Regions from separate parts of the Paenibacillus mobilis genome, predicted to be linked through region 1. Evidence: riboswitches for the same ligand, from Rfam matches in the RefSeq annotation. Region 1 holds a riboswitch; the other holds the start of a gene.
The links. Region 1 has a riboswitch for cyclic di-AMP ahead of AC3ZPD_RS22325 (resuscitation-promoting factor). Riboswitches for the same ligand answer to the same signal wherever they lie in the genome.

Region 1 (6,150 bases):
AATAAGACTGTGCGGAATAGTCGCTTGGCAGGACGGACCTTTCTATCCCTAACAAAGCCCGGTTTTGTTCCTCAAGCGACTTGCGGTCATGCTGCAGCTTCTGCAGTCCTTCCGCCGCTTTAATGCGGGCTTCCTTGGCTTTTCCGGTCGGGACATCGCTGGTCACGGGAACCAGGTCATATACGGGAGCGTCGGCCAGCAAACGGAATTCGGTTCCTTTAATGATTGCCCGGTTGCGCTCCAAAGCCTCGACACGGAAAGTCAAATCCCGGCCGTAGGATTGGCGGACCACCAGGTCTCCTATATTCGTCAAGTCGATCACCTCTTCTCCCATGGTATGGGCGTCTGAGGATATTGGTTCCTTTTTAGCGCAGACCCGCCTCGTAGAAAACATTCGCAAGCCGCGCAAATTCCTCCAGGCTGAGGGTCTCCGCCCGGCGGACGGGCTCGATGTCGGCCAGATCCAGCAGGCGCTCCAGCTCGGTCCGGTCCCCTTTGGCAAAGAAGCGGCTTTTCAGGTTGTTGGCGATCGTTTTGCGGCGCTGGGAGAAGGAGGCCTGTACCACGTTAAAAAAGAAAGCTTCATCCGTAACTTCAACCGGCCGTTCCTGCCTTACTTTTAAGCGGATTACCGCGGAATCGACATTAGGCTGCGGAATAAAGACGGTATGCGGCACAACGCAAACCAGCTCGGGTTCGCTGAAATACTGAACGGCGATGCTGAGGCTGCCGTAGTCCTTGCCTCCCGGCGATGCCGCCATCCGTTCAGCGACCTCCTTCTGAATCATGACCACGATGTTCTCCAGCGGCAGACGTTCCTCCAGCAGCTTCATCAGGATCGGCGTCGTCACGTAATAAGGCAGGTTGGCGACTACGCTGACTCCGGATACGTCCTTAAATTCCTCCTGGAACAGCTGCTGCAGATCCAGCTTCAGTACATCGCCATGCACCACCTTAACATGCGAAAAAGGCTGCAGCACGTCGCCGAGAATCGGCAGAAGCCGCTGATCGATCTCCACGGCTACAACTTTGCCTGCGGCGTCCGCAAGCTTCTCGGTCAAAGCACCGATGCCGGGACCGATCTCCAGCGCTCCTTTGGACGCGTCCAAACCGGCGGCCCCCACGATTTTGCCGAGAATATTCTGATCGATCAGGAAGTTCTGACCGAGGCTCTTTTTAAACTGAAAACCGTATTTCTGAATGATCTCCTTCGTCCGTCTGGGCGTAGAGACCTCTTCTCTCCTGTTCATGTCCACTAAACTCCTTTATCCTCCAATTGGCGCAGCGCATCCGCGAATTCCTCGCGGCTGATTCTGAACACCGCCAAACGTTTGTGAAATTGCTTGCCGTTGCAATAGCCGATGCCCAGCACCTCGCCCATAAACCGGCGTCGGTCCGACGCTCTTGGATGGACGATGAGCCCTGCGGTCATCAGGTCCTCCCAGTCGATCTGGGGCTGCTCCTCAGGGACTTCGCTGCGCACCCGGGCCAGCGCTTCCCGGATAGCCTCCGGAGAGGCGTTCTCGACGCCGATATCGCCTTTCTTGGTGGCGGCCGACTCGGTCAAAAAAGCGTGCTTGCAGCCGGGAACCTTGGCGGCCACGATTTTGCGGATCCGTTCCCCGGCATGATCGGGATCGGTCAGGATAATGACTCCCCGCCGCTCTTGAGCCAGCGCTATCTTGCGCAGCACGACAGGCCCGATGGCCGATCCCCCGGTTTCGATCGTATCCGCTTCAACGGCTCTTTTAATCGCCACTGTATCGTCTTTACCCTCCACGACAATGACTTCCTTAATCATTTCCCGGCGCCTTCTTTCCATGAGCTTCTTCTTTAGCTGACGTTTTTATTCCAAACAAAAAGAAGAGGAATTCTCCTCTTCTCTGTATACTCTATAGTCAACAATATAATAGCGAATTCCCAAGCTAAAGTAAACGAATCAGTTCAGTTCAGGTTTGACAGGCCCGATCACGTAAACCGTGCGGCCCGTTTTGCGGCCGAAGTTGTTTGCCGCTTTAATGGTGTCGTAATAAACGTCGATTTTGTTGCCTTTGATCGCTCCGCCCGTATCTTCCGCGCGGCGGAAACCCAAACCTTCGATGTATACCCACCAGCCCAATGGAATTATGTTTTTATCTACGGCGATGGTTCTGCCTTCCATAACGCGAGTACCGGATGCTGTCTTGGTTCCAATGCCGGCTTCTTCCGAAGAATAAGCGGTCATAGATACATTTTTAAGCACTTTTTTATATTTAAAGCTTACGCCGTTCTTCGTGACCGAATTGGTGCCGCTGACGGAAACCGTATTGGCTTTGCGTGTAATGCTGGCCGCAAGCACCTCCGTTTTAGGCTCTTCTTTCTTTGTGCCTACCGCGATGACCTGAACGGTTGCCGGTTTGGCTACCGTCTTGCCGACCCAGCGCTTGGAGATCATTTCCCCGTCCTGGAAAACCTTCTCGATCGTATGAACGACCTGGCCGTTGCTGCCGTGTTGAATGGTCTTCGTTTTGCCCTTCAGCAGGTTTGGATCCGAAGTCTTCACTACCGTGTAGGGCACCGTCTGAGGCATCTTCACCATCACCTTGTTGACGCGCACTACATGAATTTTCATGTTCGGCGTCACTTCCGCATTCAGCTCCGGATAAACCTTATCCTGCTCGGAGACGGAAATCCCCGACTCGAGCAAAGCGCTTTTTACGGTGTCTGCTGTCGTATATTTCTGGCTGCTCGATCCGTCCGCAATCAAAGTCACGGGAGCGGCACGGTCGATAACCACCTGGTCGCCGTCCTTCAGCGTACTGCTTAGCGCCGGCGTAATTTTGTCTTGTGTCTGAATGTCTACTTCCTGCTCGTTCAGCAAACCTTCCACATTGTCCTGCCGGGTTTCTACGGCTACTGCCTTGCCGTCAATCATCAGCTGCACGTTTTTCTTGCCCTGGGTGTAAAGATAAGCCAGAAAAACAGATGTAACCGCAACAGCAAGTATGGCATAGATTGCAATTTGACGAGCATTTTGATAACTCCACCGCAAAACGTAAGACATACTGGATGATCGTGATTCATGGGTTTCGTTAGTTCTTAAAAAGCCCACTTCTTCAGTCCTCCTCCATAGCCCCGCCGTCCTAGGTCGATATAAAATGTATATGACGCGACTATTTACCGATTTTTGTACGAAATACGCCGGAAAGCGCGCATTCCGCATCCTTCCCCAGTCTGCCCCGGACTCATCCATTGCGCCGTATAGATCACAATATGATGACCCTATCGCATTTTATTCAAAACAAAAAAAGCCGCAAAAAGAGTTAGAGGAACTCTTCCGTGGCTTCCGTTACTGTCTTGGATGCTATAGGATGCACGAGGTTGCCTCTCTCATAGACGCTTACGGGGTTAGCTGTCGGGTTCGGACGAATGAGAGACGTCCTATCTCGATTCACCCGCTCATGGCGGATGATCTCAAATTCACCCCATAGACTCACGTAAAGAAATCAAATGCAATCAGCTGCGGCTTATGTAAACAACCATGCCCGGCAGACAGCTGCATCGGTTCCCCCGTTCTCCATTCGGAGATTCAGCGAGACTGGTTCATGGAACCAAAGAATCGAAGTGACGTAACGGCGTCAGCCAATTACGCAAATCGATTACTGAAAAGATTCTATCCTTTTTGGATACCGGTTGTAAAGGAGTAATCAACCACGTATTTAAAAATAAATGGTTAAAAATCTGTAATAATCAGCGAATTATTGATTAAAATTCTTTAATATGTCCCGAATGCTCGTTTTTTCGTTCTTTTTACTCCTGTTTTCAGCAAATACCAAATCGTTCCAGCGCATTTCGGGTTGTCAGCCTTGAAATTTCTTCCAGAGTTATCCCTTTAAGTTCAGCTGCCGCTTCCGCCACCAATTTGACGTAACCGGACTCGTTTCTTTTGCCCCGGAAAGGGTGTGGAGTGAGGTATGGAGCATCCGTTTCGAGCAGCAAACGGTCATCCGGAACCTGAACCAGTACCTCTTTAGGCTGTCTCGCGTTTTTGAACGTAATCGGTCCGCCGAAAGACAGATGAAATCCCATATTCAGACAAATTTTGGCGGTTTCCCAGCTACCCGAGAAGGAGTGCATGATGCCTCCAACCTCGCTTGCTTTTTCCTCGCGTAAAATTTTGACCACATCTTCATGGGCGTCGCGATTGTGGATCACGATAGGCATTTTCAACTCTCTGGCCAAGCCGATCTGGCGGCGGAAAACCTTATGCTGCACGTCTTTCGGGGACGTATCCCAGTGGTAGTCCAGACCGATTTCGCCGATGGCAACCACCTTCTCGTGCCGGCAAAGCTCCGCAATCCAATCCAGGTCCCCGTCCTGCATTGTAATCGCATCTACCGGGTGCCAACCTACGGCCGCATAAATAAAATCATACGTTTCGGCAAGCTTCATCGTCGTTGGGATCGTTTCCCTATTAAATCCGACATTTACCATGCGAGTGACCCCTTGTTCAACAGCTCTCGCTATCGTTTCCTCCCGGTCCCCGTCAAATTGTTCCGCATCCAGGTGCGTATGAGTATCAAATAACATGCTCTAATTTCCTCCTTATAAGTCAAAAAAAGTCCGGATCGCCGCAGGCAGCTTGTCCTTCGCCTGAAGCAGCTTATCCTGCGGGAAATACAGCTGATAACGTCCTCTGTGAATCCCGCTGATGGAGCGCACGATATCGGAAACCTCCGAAATTTCCTTCAGCCTTTCCTGTCGGTCCAGCAGCAGAATCTGATGGGTCGTAAGCCCATCCTCCGGCCGGAATACGTCGTAAGGCAGATCCGCAGGGGAATCAATTTCCAGATCGTAAACCGGATCCAGGCCGGCAGCCTCGAAAGCTTGTCTAAATTCTTCAATAGACTCGCTGTCCGTTTTTTCAATTTCTACATATTTATACAGATTCCGATTCATGAAACGTTCACACAAATTTCTCAGGGTCACATCTTCTTCCTGCTGCCATTTCATAAATACGGTTTGGATCAAAGCTTCGTCCAGCTGCAGGTATTCCTCCACCGTCAGTTCACGGGTAAACAGGCCCGGCAGCGGATCAAGCATCATTTTGAATGAATATCCGGAGGCCCATAGCTCCTTCGCCCGGCGGAAAATTTGCCGCAGCAAGATTTCGGAGCTTCGCGTTACCGGATGGAAGTACACCTGCCAATACATCTGGTAGCGGGACATCAAATAATCCTCCACCGCATGCATCCCCGATTCCTTCACGACCACCCGGCCATGGAAAGGACGAAGCATCCGCAAAATCCGGTCAATGTCGATGGTCCCGTAGTTCACGCCCGTAAAATAGGCATCGCGCAGCAGGTAGTCCATTCGGTCCGCGTCGAGCGGGCTGGAGACCAGGTTCACGACAATCGGTTTGTCGTAGTCCTTTCTAATTACTGCGGCCACCTTATTCGGGAAATTTTCCGAAATCTGCTTCAGCAGCCGGTTCACTTCGGTATCGCCGAGCAGGATTTTACAGGTCCAGTCCTCGTGGTGCATTTCAAAAGCTTCCTCTATAGAATGGGAAAAAGGTCCGTGCCCCAAATCATGCAGCAGCGCCGCGCACAATGCGACCATCCGCTCCTCTTTGGGCCAGTCGCTGTACCCGCTCCGTTCAAACTGCGAGATGATTCTCCGCGTAATTTCGTAAACTCCAAGAGAATGGGAGAAGCGGCTGTGCTCCGCCCCATGAAACGTCAGAAACGTGGTCCCAAGCTGCCTGATCCGGCGCAAACGCTGAAATTCCGGCGTATTGATCAACGCCCAAATCAGTTCGTCCTGCACATGGATATAGTTATGTACGGGATCTTTGAACACTTTTTCTTCACCCAACGGTTTTCGCATCGATAAATACCTCCTTTAGTGTCGAAAAGAAACAGGATTTTCGCATATTTTGTCGAATTATGTAGAATTATAGATTGGTTATCCCGCTTCCCTTAGATTATCGGCTAATATTCAAAAAAACCTGATACAACGCGTATTTCTCGGACATGCCCAAATAACTTAAGGAATTGTGGCGCATATTTTCCATTAATAGGTTGACTATTATGGCAATGGTTGGTATTATAATTATCATAAAAGATAGAATCATGTCGAATAATGACATTTTAAATTGATAGCGAGAGG
Region 2 (6,150 bases), on a different contig from region 1:
AGCAATGAATTTGAAGAGCCTTGGCTCGACGAAGCCTTCACCTCCTACGCCGAAGACAAAGTAATGGAAAAGGAATTCGGCATCAATCCCAATCTGACGATCCAGTCCGCCATGATTACCCGCCCTCTATCCTTGGATCAAGAGGCATGGAAATACGGTTCTTCCCGGAATTATGCGCTTAACGTCTATACGCGGGGCAAGCTGGTGCTGCTGGACATTGAGCGGCAGATCGGCACCAAGCAGATGAACAAGGTCATGAAAACCTATGCGCTGAAATACCGCTTCAAGCATCCTACGACCGCGGACTTCCAGCGTGTGCTTGAGCAGGTAACCGGGAAATCCTGGAGCGATTACTTCGATTCCTATGTGTATGACGGAAAGATGGTCGACTACGCCGTAGACCACATCACGACCGACCGTAAAGAGCAGAACGGGGAAACCGTTTATGAAGCTACGGTTGCCGTAAGCCGCCGCGGAGCGTCCACTACACCGGTGCCGGTGCTCTTTACCTTCACTGACGGCCACGAGGTCCGCAAGGAATGGGACGGCAAGGTGCCTATTGCCGAATTTAAGGTGGACTACAAGGAGCCGCTCGCCTGGGTGATGATCGACCCCGCCTATACGCTCCTGCTTGAGAACAAACATATCAACAACTATTTAAAAGCCGAAGTGGATCCGGTCGTCGGGTTCAGATGGAATCTGAGCATCGCCAAGCTTGTGGACTCTCTGCTTGGACTGCTGTCATGGTGAGGTGAATGAAGCGATGACCTATATCCGAAAAGGCTGGACGAGCGCGTCCAAGCAGTTGCCCATTGCCATCCTTCTTTTTCTGTACCGGCTGCTTTGGAGCGTATTCCTCTATAAAATCATTCATTCCGCCATTATGCCGGTTCTGCAGAGATATCCGGATTCCGGTCCCGGCGAGCTGAGCCGCCTGCTGTTCGTGGTGGAAGGCCAAATGGGCCTGGCGGGCAGCAGCGAGCTGCGCCTTTACGGCGGGCTGCTCGCCGGCATGATGTTGATCCGCCTTCTGTTTACCCCCCTGATCCGCGCCGGTATTTATCATGGACTGCTGGAAGAAAAGGATCGCGACGGGGCGGGCTGGCTGTTCTTTGAAGGCATCCGCAAGCGCTGGAAGCCCGTCGGCCTCTTATATTTGGCCGAGCTGGTTCTCACCCTGCTTCCGGCTTATTGGCTGCTTCCCCGCCTATATGACCGTTCCACGCTGCTGCTGAACGGCGACCACCATACGCTGTTGGTTACCGCAGGTGCCCTGGGCGGTTGGGGAGTCTGGTTTTTCCTTGTGAAAAGGTTCCTGGAATACGCGCTGCTCGGCTGGCTCTCCGGCTCCGGCGTGTTTACCTCCCTGTTCTGGTGCGCAAGACGGCTGATTCAAGTCATCGGCATCTCCGTGCTGCTGGGCGGGCTCAGCCTGCTGCTGTGCGGCCTGTTTACCGCCGGTTCCTGGATATGGACCGGAATCCTGGGCCTGATCCTGCACCAATCCTATCCGCTGATCAGCAGCATTTTAGGAATCTGGCAGACCGCCTCGCAATTCCACCTGTGGAAGGAAGGGTCTGAAAAATAAATTCTTTTCTACAAGGCCAATAAAAAAAATATAAGCGCCGGATCGGCGCCGCGCAAGGCCCGGGCCAACAGGCTCGGGCTTTTTGGTGCCTGTCCGGGCACTCTTTTTTCAAAAATACGCATTGCCAAATAGTACCTTTTGCTGATACAATGGCTTCAACCAAACAAGTAACAACTTTGTAATTCTTTTTTAATGACTTAGCAGGACTTATGAAAAAGATGTCGAATAAGTAGCTTCAGATGCCATAAAGAATAAGCCTAATCCCAGGCATCAGGGGAACGGGGGAACCACTTTGGGTGAATTGGTCTCGCAACGGAGGGGCCATAGGGGAAACCTTCTACCGAATCCTTAAGCTAACCTCGTAGGCGTTGGAAGGGGTACACACAGTTTGAAGAAGAAGTTGGCAGCAGCAGCAGTAAGTTTTGCATTAATGTTCACCGTGGGTACGAGCGTTTTTGCGGCCGATACCCAACTGGATAAAGCGGTGGACGGAGCTTTGGGCACACCTTATAAATCCGGAGGAACAACAACCAACGGTTTTGATTGCTCCGGTTTCACAAGATATGTGTTTGCAAAGCTCGGCATCACGCTTCCTCACCAATCCGGCTCCCAATACAAAATGGGTAAAGCGGTAGAGAAAAGCGATCTCATTCCAGGCGATCTGGTGTTCTTCAACACTAGCGGCAGCGGCGTTTCCCACGTAGGGGTTTACGTAGGAGACGGCAAATTTGCTCATGCGTCCTCTTCTAAAGGCGTGACCATCAGCAAATTAAGTGAAAGCTATTATGTCAACCGCTACGTTGGAGCCAAACGCATCATGAGCAGTGACGTTTACCAGTCGGTTGCCGCGGACGATTCCGCAGACAACGACAACGTGGAATAAGAACGTCACCAGGCCTGACCTTTAAATCATTCCGGCCGGAATGGTTTAAAGGTTTTTTTTATTTAGAAACCCTGCACTCAGGTTGGAGCCCCGCCGCCGGAGCCGAGTCCCAAATACCGTCATTCTATTAGGTCTAAAAGACGAATTTGGAAGAATTCCCGGATAAAGTGCGGACACGCCTTGCTTCTTTGCCCTCAATTTGTTACAATTACCCATGCATTAGTAACAAATTTGTAATTATTGTTGTCAGTCGCAAGTGATGGACGAGTCTTATGAAGCCTTACTAAATCCATGAAGTCTTCTTTTAAGTCCTCTTCATCCGTAACGCATTGTCAGGTGCCACAACAAACAACAGCCGAATTCCCCGCACCTGGGAAACGGGGGAACCAGTTATGGGTGAATTGACTCCGCTATCAGAGAGTCATAGGGAACCTTCGACCGAATCCTCAAGCTAACCTCGCAGGCCTTGGAAGGAGTTTGACATCTTGAGAAAGACATTAACAGCTGCGGCAGTGGGTTTAGCCATTCTTCTGTCCGCCGGAACATTAGGTACAAGCACTGCATCCGCATCGACACTGAGCTCGGTTGTTAGCTCGGTATACGGTACCCCTTACAAAATGGGAGCTACCGGCAACGGCGCATTTGACTGCTCCGGATTTACGAAGTTCGTATTTCAGAAAATGGGCGTAACTCTTGCCCGCCAATCGGCCGCTCAGTACAAACAAGGTACTGCGGTTGCCAAAGCCCAATTAAAAGCCGGCGATCTTGTCTTCTTTAATACGCTCGGCAACGGCGTCTCCCATGTAGGGATTTACATGGGCAGCGGAACCTTCGCTCATGCCTCTTCTTCAAAGGGTGTTCGCGTGGATAAGCTCAGCAACAGCTATTATGCCAACCGTTATGTTGGAGCCAAACGCATTTTGAGTCAATATTCTTATAAAACGTTTGCTGTTAATCTTTAGGACCCTCCGCCCTGCCAGGCGAAGGAATCCTGCATGTTGTTCCTCTTGGCCGCACGATTCTTGCCGGAATCGCTTGCGGCTTTTTTTGTTTTCCTTACCTATAAACGAGGCAAGCAAGCCAAAGGTTCCACCTTCCGGACTTAAACCTGCGATATTTTTTAAGCCGGCCATGCAGAGGTTTATGGGAAGGAAAGGTTTCCCATATGATTTTTATTTACCCGGTGTTACGACGTTTAAACGGTCTCCGGGGCTTTTTTCCAAAATTTTTGCCAAAGCTTCCGCTCTCGGGTACATTAGACTTGTGCTGCATAAACCCAATATCCTGATTAAGGAGGGATTGGCTTGCCTGAGAAGACCTATTCCTTTCAAGTGGTTCCGATGGAAGAGGCTCATGGGGCCGAGATTTGTACCTGGTGTTATGAACCTCCATACAATATATACGGCTGGCTCCCCTGGGAGCAGATGAAGGGACTTGAGGTCGAGTTCGGCGATCCGGCGATCCGGCGCACGCAATACGTGTCCCTGCTGGACGAGCAGGGTTCGCTTTGCGGGTTTGCGCAGTTTTTTCCGATGGAGGGCGTTACCCGGCTCGGCATCGGCATGAAACCGGAGCTTTGCGGACATGGACGGGGCGGCGCTTTTGTCGCGGCTATCGTTCAGGAGGCGCTCCGCCGCAAGCCGGACAATGAAATTGACCTGGAAGTACTGACCTGGAACAATCGGGCGATCCGCGCCTATCAGAAGGCAGGTTTTACCATTACGGATTTATACGAACGGCAAACGCCTACCGGAATGAAGCCTTTTTATTGCATGGTCTACCAACCGGACGGGCAAAATCGGGCTTGAGCTGCGGCGGAATCTTCAGCTGCGCCTAGCCTGGCTTGGCTTGAACCGGGCTAAAATAAAAAGTGCACCCTGCCGAGCCGGCTAAGGTGCACTTCTCTTTTTTTCATAACGCCTGCAGGTGGAAACAACTTATCGGCTCCATGACTTAAAGGTCAATCTGCGCTGCGCATCTTGTCAAACGCTTCGTTATACTGCTGCGCTTCTTTAATATCCACGCCCGTAATGCCGCCTTCCTCCCAGGAAGTCAGACGGAGCGTAACGACTTTGTAGTCTATCGTAATAAAAGGATGATGCTCGAAAGCCTCTGAAATCGCGGCTACTTCCGCTACAAAAGCAATTCCCTGCATGTAGCTGGAGAAATTGAATTTGCGGACGATCCAGCGCCCCTCTTCCAGTTCCCAGCCTTCCAGCTTTTCCAAATGCGCTTCAACCTCTTCAGGTGAAAATGGCATTGTTTTATACCTCCCAACTTAAAAGGTCACGCTATGACTTAACGAAAAGACCTTTCCGCATCCCACTATTTTATCATCTGGCAGCAGGAAAAGCCATAATTCGACACTTTTCGCCGTCTGCTGCTTTAGCCGGCTCCCGTTTAAATAAGGGAAATGGAGGTCAATTCCTCCTCGCCGATCAATACGTTAATCCGGTGAACGGCCGGATCGTACATCACCACTGCGCTTCCCACGGAAATTACAGGCTCTTCGCCAAGTCCGTAAAACAGATCCTCCGCAAGCGCTTCCCACACTTCCCGGCGATCCTCCTCAGGCAGACGCTCCCAATCCGCGGGCTCCATTTCGAAAAAAATATAACTATCGGGAACAGCCGCCATGGCCTCCGTTAAATCCGCCAAAATCAAGGCATAGTCTCTTCCATGCTTAACGCCCATTGCCAAAGCCCCTTTCTACGCATATTCCAACTTCAGGATACCCTTCATTATACCTGAAAATATGCCTTAAAAAATAATAGAAATCTGTCGATAAAAGAGATAAGCCGTTTCGTGCTTCACTTTCCGGAAGGATGCCGGAAAATGGAAAGGATTCAATTCTCATGGATGAGGTGTATGAATGGAAATTTCAACTATAGTAGGTATTGTGCTGGGCCTGGCCGCCCTGATCGGCGGGATGATCCTGAAAGGCGCTCCCGTAGTCGCCCTGGTCAATAACCCCGCAGCTTATGTCATTATCATTGTAGGGACCGCCGCTTCCCTGTTTGTTGCGTTCCCAATGTCCGAAATGAAGCGACTCCCCAAACTGTTCAAGGTTTTGTTCTTCCCCAACAAGATGCTCAGCAAAACCGAAATCATCACCATGTTTACGGAGTGGGCATCCATTACCCGCCGTGAAGGTTTGCTGGCACTGGAAACCAAAGTTGAAGAAATTAACGACGACTTCCTGCGCAGCGGTATGCGCATGATTATAGACGGCAATGACCAGGAGTTTGTAAGCGACGTTCTGGCGGAAGATATCGCAGCGACCGAGGAACGCCACCGTTCCGGAGCGCTTATCTTTTCCCAGGCCGGCATGTACGCGCCTACGCTCGGCGTACTCGGCGCTGTAGTCGGATTAATTGCGGCCCTTGCCGATATGAGCGACATAGATAAGCTGTCCCATGCGATTGCAGCCGCTTTTATCGCCACCTTGCTCGGTATTTTTACCGGTTATGTCCTCTGGCACCCGATCTCCAATAAATTAAAACGGATGTCCAAAAGTGAAATGGAGATCCGCCTGATGATGGTGGAAGGTTTGCTTTCCATCCAATCCGGGGTATCTACCATAGCTATTCAGCAAAAACTGTCCGTATTCCTGACACCGGCCGAACGCGCGAAACTTCAGGATAAGGAGGCGGACAGCGGTGAGCAAAAAGAATAAAAA

Region 2: linked by a shared signal. The riboswitch ahead of AC3ZPD_RS22525 (C40 family peptidase) and the one ahead of AC3ZPD_RS22325 (resuscitation-promoting factor) in region 1 are both predicted to bind cyclic di-AMP.

What each region holds. Positions count from the first base shown of each region.
Region 1 covers NZ_JBZCMS010000019.1:46,112-52,261, forward strand. Annotated here, with positions in the region: gene yabG (sporulation peptidase YabG) at 1-313, opposite strand, end outside; gene rsmA (16S rRNA (adenine(1518)-N(6)/adenine(1519)-N(6))-dimethyltransferase RsmA) at 366-1,250, opposite strand; gene rnmV (ribonuclease M5) at 1,256-1,801, opposite strand; gene AC3ZPD_RS22325 (resuscitation-promoting factor) at 1,940-3,091, opposite strand; cyclic di-AMP (ydaO/yuaA leader) riboswitch at 3,362-3,584, opposite strand; gene AC3ZPD_RS22330 (TatD family hydrolase) at 3,802-4,569, opposite strand; gene AC3ZPD_RS22335 (HD domain-containing protein) at 4,585-5,868, opposite strand.
Region 2 covers NZ_JBZCMS010000020.1:23,684-29,833, forward strand. Annotated here, with positions in the region: gene AC3ZPD_RS22510 (M1 family metallopeptidase) at 1-750, shown strand, start outside; gene AC3ZPD_RS22515 (hypothetical protein) at 764-1,588, shown strand; cyclic di-AMP (ydaO/yuaA leader) riboswitch at 1,833-1,971, shown strand; gene AC3ZPD_RS22520 (C40 family peptidase) at 1,977-2,471, shown strand; cyclic di-AMP (ydaO/yuaA leader) riboswitch at 2,815-2,952, shown strand; gene AC3ZPD_RS22525 (C40 family peptidase) at 2,957-3,433, shown strand; gene AC3ZPD_RS22530 (GNAT family N-acetyltransferase) at 3,812-4,279, shown strand; gene AC3ZPD_RS22535 (4a-hydroxytetrahydrobiopterin dehydratase) at 4,432-4,731, opposite strand; gene AC3ZPD_RS22540 (hypothetical protein) at 4,872-5,165, opposite strand; gene motA (flagellar motor stator protein MotA) at 5,344-6,147, shown strand; gene motB (flagellar motor protein MotB) at 6,131-6,150, shown strand, end outside.